DNA from 2 places in the Paenibacillus sp. FSL H7-0918 genome. Region 2 is predicted to be linked to the other one. Evidence: riboswitches for the same ligand, from Rfam matches in the RefSeq annotation. Region 2 holds a riboswitch; the other holds the start of a gene.
The links. A riboswitch is a leader RNA that binds a small molecule or an ion and turns the genes downstream of it on or off. The one in region 2 is predicted to bind cyclic di-GMP.
Positions count from the first base shown of each region.

Region 1: another riboswitch for cyclic di-GMP. It lies ahead of MHI15_RS29420 (choice-of-anchor A family protein); the one in region 2 lies ahead of MHI15_RS13130 (NPCBM/NEW2 domain-containing protein).

Region 1 is NZ_JBBOWJ010000006.1:146,647-150,065, forward strand. Features, by position in the region: gene MHI15_RS29410 (ASCH domain-containing protein) at 1-370, shown strand, start outside; gene MHI15_RS29415 (hypothetical protein) at 570-962, opposite strand; cyclic di-GMP riboswitch class I at 1,458-1,548, shown strand; gene MHI15_RS29420 (choice-of-anchor A family protein) at 1,657-3,419, shown strand, end outside.
Region 2 is NZ_JBBOWJ010000001.1:2,914,083-2,917,501, forward strand. Features, by position in the region: gene MHI15_RS13130 (NPCBM/NEW2 domain-containing protein) at 1-1,781, opposite strand, end outside; cyclic di-GMP riboswitch class I at 2,039-2,125, opposite strand; gene MHI15_RS13135 (hypothetical protein) at 2,283-2,849, opposite strand; gene MHI15_RS13140 (EAL domain-containing protein) at 2,966-3,419, opposite strand, start outside.

The sequences.
Region 1 (3,419 bases), on a different contig from region 2:
TCTTGGTGAAAAAGAGTTTGAAACTCGTTCATGGAGAACAGCCTACCGCGGCGAGTTAGGCATCCATGCCGGAATGAGGATTGACAAAAAGATTTGTGAACAGGAACCGTACAAATCAGTATTGGCGAAACATGGCTATACAGCGAATAATTTGCCGACAGGAGCTATTATTGCTACAGGTCAGCTCGCGGGATGTTATGTGGTTACTCCAGAGGTGGATTTAAGGGAATGGATCAATGGGAACGAATATGATTTTGGCGACTATAGTGAAGGACGGTTTGCCTGGAAGCTTGAACGGGTTCATCCATTAAGCCATCCAATTCCAGCTAAAGGTCGGCTAAGCTTGTGGGAGCACTCTAATCACTTCTGAACGGCGAACAATATTTTTAATGTAATTTTTATGTGCCTATCAGCTTTTTTTCAGGTTCGAGGTATATATTAGAGACACCAAACACCCCCCAGTGTTTTGTGGTATATCTCTCTCAGGTCTTGCCAACTCCCATGGTAAGGCCTATTTTTTTGTTCACTAATTGATTGGGGGGAGAGAGCGCAGCGGCTTCTATACAGCTTTACTTAATCTGGTACTGTTCTTCGTAACTCTTAAAAGATGAAATATCCAGCCCTAGGTATCTGCGCATATGGATGGCAGCCTGAGCCGCAACAATGTCATTCAACAGCAGCATTCGTTCATGATAGCCACGACATATATACTTGGCTTCAATTCCAGTATTAAGTCTGTTTTGCTCATACACCTTGATTCCCCGTCTTCTCATTTCTGCACGAACATCCCTTAGATCTGTTGTAGCTACTGCAGCAGCTGTTCCAAGCACCTCCAGATAAGGGGCGGGTGTTCGTAAGTGTGTAGATAAAATGGCGGAGTCCCGTTCGAAAGCTGATAAAATCATCGGAAGCAATAAATAAGATTTCACCAGCATGTTGTCCCTGCTTTCTGCTCTATGCATGAATCTCATCACCTCTAATAGGAACGTATATTCGTATTCTACCCCGATATTCCAAAAATAATCAATGGTATTTCTAAACAGTTTATCCAATGTGATTAAATTCACAACTTAATAACGAAGAATAAATTATATTAAAAATTGTAATAATAAAAATTAATGTATCGAACGCAAATAAAGGAGAATTATGATGGAAAAAGAGGGCAGCCTCCAGCGTGGATTGTTTTTTGGTTTAATTCTGAGTGTTCCCTTATGGATATCCATATTGGGCTATATACAGTTACTTTAAAATTTAATGAAAAACCTTATGCGAAGCGCCTTTAGGCGCTTTTTTTGTGTGGTACTAATGCGGGGAATTATCGAAAGGAATTGATTGACAATTGTGGGTGTCGGGAGCTAAACTGTTATTAATTCAAAAGTATTAAAAGTCATAGACTGTTATTGGATAGAATGCTTCAGCTACCAGTTCTGGACTTGCAGTGTAATACATATATATAGTCATGATAATAGCAAACCGTCTGAAAGGGCGGGACGCAAAGTCCAGGAGTCTAAAGTGTCTTAAAGGCACAATGACCGTCCGACTGCCATGAGAAGGGAATTTCACTTCTTTTTGGCGGTCTTTTTTGTTGTTAGGTCCTTTAGAGTTTCTGGTAATTATTCTGATTAATATAAATCATAGTTTTAGGAGGTGTGCCATTTGAAAAGAAGAATAAAACCGTTACTCTCGCTTGTATTAGCTGGGATTTTGACGGTAGGTAGTGGGCTTTCCTCATTGGGAGCTGGAGTTGCTGGAGCTAGTAGTTCTTCTACATTGGGAATTGCAGCGGTCTACAACGTGTTTATTCTAGGGGATATAACGACAGTTTCGGATACGGAAGGAAGGTTTGCTGCTGGAGGTAACGTTAACTTAACCAACTATAGTGTTGGAGATAGGTTGACCGCAGCAGAGGTTTCCCTGACTGACACACTTGTTGTTGGAGGGAATCTTACTTTCAACGGAGGTACTGTTTATGGGAATATCGTGTACGGGGGAGATTTTTCAGGGAATGTAACGCTCCTCAAGGGTGGTGCAAAAAGACAGGGGAGTACGATTGACTTTTCAGCCGTAGGTCAGTCTTTGAAGGACAAATCAGCAGAACTTGCAGCATTGCCGGCGAATGGAACAACAGTGTACCAATATGGCAGCCTTACCCTGACAGGTACAGATCCTGCGGTCAATGTTTTTAATGTTTCAGGAGATAACGTCTCTAATACCTACGGAATTACAATAAATGTTCCTTCAGGATCTACTGCAATTATTAATATTGATGGTTCTAACGTAAAAATGAAAAACTTCGGATTTCTACCTAATAACGTGTTGAACAGCAAGAAAATTTTGCTTAACTTTAGCCAAGCTGCGTATCTTGATATGGCAGGCATAGGTGTAATGGGAAGCATACTTGCCCCCTATGCTCATGTTGATTTTATTAATGGTCAGATTAACGGTACTTTAGTGGCGGCTTCACTCAAAGGTACTGGTGGTGGTGAATTTCACCACTATCCATACGATGGTGATGAACCTGGACCAACGCCGACACCAACACCAACAGTGACACCAACGCCGACACCAACACCGACACCGACGCCGACAGTGACACCAACGCCGACAGTGACACCAACACCAACGCCGACAGTGACACCAACACCAACGCCAACACCGACGCCGACGCCGACAGTGACGCCAACGCCAACGCCGACAGTGACACCGACGCCAACACCATGTCCCACGCCGACAGTGACACCAACGCCGACACCAACGCCGACAGTGACACCAACGCCGACACCAACGCAGACACCGACACCAACACCAACACCGACACCAACACCGACGCCGACACCAACACCGACGCCGACAGTGACACCAACACCGACACCAACACCGACGCCGACAGTGACACCAACACCGACACCGACGCCGACAGTGACACCAACACCAACGCCGACACCGACACCAACACCAACACCGACGCCGACAGTGACGCCAACACCAACGCCGACGCCGACAGTGACACCAACGCCGACAGTGACACCAACGCCGACAGTGACACCAACACCGACGCCGACAGTGACACCAACGTCGACACCGACACCGACGCCGACACCAACGCCGACAGTGACACCAACGCCGACACCGACGCCGACGCCAACACCGACACCGACAGTGACGCCGACACCAACACCGACAGTGACGCCGACGCCGACACCGACACCAACGCCGACGCCAACAGTGACACCAACGCCAACACCAACGCCGACAGTGACACCAACGCCGACACCAACGCCAACACCGACGCCGACGCCAACACCGACGCCGACAGTGACACCAACACCAACACCGACGCCGACACCAACGCCGACAGTGACACCAACGCCGACAGTGACACCGACACCGACAGTAACACCAACGCCGACGCCAACGCC
Region 2 (3,419 bases):
GTCACTTCATGTGCATAATAACTATTCGTAGCAAATTCAGGAACGGTTATAATGTTCTTACCTGGACGCAATTGCACACCTCTAGCCCAAACATTCCAAGCGGCCTCTTGTTGAGAAAAGACTAAAGAAGGTAGCTTATCGTTAGAAGCTGCGTCCACATAAACGTTGATCGTATCTCCAGGCATTGCAACGAGACCTGTAGGCTGGTTGTTCGTACCAAAACCAATTCTCAGGTTTTCCTGCGCATGCTTTTTCATATCTCCACGTTGTTCCGCCTCAATGATGGTGCCTTCGATTTGAACCTCGCCATTAACCAGCTTCTTAGCTAGTTCCAATGAATCTTTCAGGATTGGATAGAGGGGATGTACTTTTGCCGCTTCTTCTAATTCGTTGATTGCTTCGACGCTATTATAAGCAGGCACAACCGCACTCATCGTTCCATCTGTGAAAATACCATTTACAGCTTCGCTTACTTTATCTTCTGTATAAAATCTAAATTCAGCCGCAAAAGGTCTGTTGATATTAGCTTTTGTGAACTTAAATTTTAATCTTTTAAACTTCGTCGGTTCGAATTTAAATTCCAGAAAGTCATTGGTACTAATCGCGGTTCCGCTAGATACAAGTTGGAAGGTCTCTCCTTTACTCGTCTCTGATGCATAGATTTCAAAAGCCTCTGGGAATCCTTTGCGGTTATCTCTAGCCAAAAAAGCCACTCTGTCCAGCACTTCCGCTTGCGCTAGTTCAAACACGACTTCATTCGTGAAGCTTGCATCATTGTTTTTGTTCGTTTCCCAATGCGTAGTGGGCTGGTCATCCAGCATATATTCAGGCTTCGTACCTGGGTAGCTTCCACCGTTCACCGTTACTTTTGATACGTTTGCATTCGGCATTCTATAAGCTTGGCTATAGGCATTTTCATAGGCTGTTCCATACCCTTTTAGCTTCGAAACCTTGGCTGCCGTTGCCTCTACCTGATGGTTCTCCAAAAGGATCTTTGCATTCTCTATCTCTTCTTTAAACTGCGCATACAGTGGATGTGCCTGCACTTCATTCTCTAAAGCTGTTAATTTCTCTGCCGTATTAAAGGCAGTACTAACTTGGCTCAAGGTATCATCTGTAAATAAATTTTTCATTTTAGCAGAGACACTATCCTCTTTATAAAAAGAAAACTCAGCCGCACTCGCCCAATCTTGGTTCGCTTTTTTGAAGACAAATTTAAGTCTCTTAAAAGCCGTAGGTGCGAACTGAATCTCCACTACATCACCGGTTGAGCCTGTATATTCTCCAGAAGACACGAGCGTAAAATCAACCCCATCGGTAGTGGAACCATAGATCTCAAATTCTTGAGCAAAACCTTTACCTTTCGCACCGGATTGCCTAGCCGCGTATACCATTCTATTTAATTCAGTGGACTCATTGAAAACAAACACAACCTCATTCGTAAACGTTGAACTATTCGGTTTGCCAGTCTCCCAATGCGTGCTCATATCCCCATCCATAGCCTTAGCTATAGGCGAGCCTGAGTAGTTGCCACCGTTATTTGTGATGGATTTAATATTTGCTGGATTCATTCTAAAAACCTCATTATAGGCATTTAGAGCATCCTTGCCGTACAGCTCAAACGGAATAACCGAAGCGTTGCTTAATAAGTTAACCTTACTTTGCGCCACTGTTTTTGTTACATTTACCTTGCTTGCCTCACTTGCTAAAGCATAACCTGCCTCACTCGAAAAACTGGCCAACATGGCCGCCGATGTAGCGATCGCAATCATTTTCTTCATCTCTTCTTACCCCCAGATGTCATATGAATCTCTCCAGTGCCCAAAAATGGGCACAAAAAAAACTACCCCAAAAGAGTAGCTTGATTGCGTATAAAGTCGCCTAAAAATTAAGACTTAATTTTTATTAAACCTTAACAAGCATAAACGCCTTCAGCGTCCTATAAGGACGGCAAGCGTTTAAGCGAGAAATATAAGATATTAAGTATAGGTGTATAACTTATACTTTCTTATATTTTAACAAAAAGCGTTACACACTCTTTGGCAGCTGGCTGACAATAGTTATGATAACCTTAGTCCCTTTAGCTTTGCGTCCCTACATTTCCATAGGTTTGCCTATGAAGTTTCGAATACATTCAAAGAGTAACATAAGCCTAGATCGGATCGCATGATTAATTGGTATGAAATGAATATAGGTAATTGCAATTAGTTTTTCTTATGTGATAGATATTATTTATCGACCATCCCGGAAGAGAAGGGCATCCTTTAGGACTGTAGGTCTACTTAACTCCCCGATCCAAACAAACGCCGGAACCAATTCCACACATCGCCCGTGATGGGAATTAATCCGAAACCATGTTCGCCAACTGCGATTACACCATATGCCCATTGTCCGATAGCTATGGCACCCCCAGCGATCCTGCCTATCGCTATCGCACCAAACGCCGTATCCCCTATGGCGATGGCCCCCAACGCTTTTTCCGCGATTGCGATCGCTCCTACAGCCACGCCTGCAATCGCAATCGCTCCCACTGCGAAGCCAAGCCAGCTAAGTGCTATTGCTCCGATCGCTAACCACATTCCCAGTGATATTGCTCCTAAGGATAATACGCCCACGCTTATCGCACCTATGGAAATCAAGCCAACAGCTACATCTCCAATAGCGATTAATCCAACGGCTGTCTTCACACGGGGTTTACCTCCACGGCCATACGCTTGACCTGAGTATCGCCCTAGATTACTGCGAATACTGATGACCGGAAATGAGGGAGAAGGCCATTGATAATCAATCTCTCGTCCATCAAAGCCCCTAGAATCCGCCCAGCGCGTTACAAATTGATGCCATTTCATATCCATCCCGTCCCCCTTTTCAAATTACCTAAATTATACAACCCCGGGGGTTGGCTGTACTCAGACTCTGACCTGAAATTCATCTCATCCTCTGGACGGATATATACTCATTAGGATTACTGTTTGGGAATAGGATCAGGCTTTCCAAATAAATAGCCCTGAAACAACTGATAACCACTCTGCTTAAGCCATTCAAAGTCCTCTCTAAACTCCACACCTTCTGCTAAAGGAACGGATTGGATTTCTAAAGCTTTTTCTAAAAATTGCTTTGCTATTTTCTGTTTGTTCAGATCGCTGGACACACCCTGAACATATTTCATATCCAGCTTCATGTAATGGGGTTTAAGCTCCAATAACATCTCGATCGTGCTGAAGCCCTCACCAACATCATCTAAAGCGTATTCAAATCCCCGGTCCTTGTAATATGTCAAAATAGCTTTCAAATGAGCGAGATCATCCACTTTCTCCGTCTCAACAACTTCAAAGACAAAAAGAGAAGGATCGACGCCTAATTGATTGGCCAGTTCAACGGTTGATCTTAAGCAGAACTCTGGAGCGTAGATCGACGTT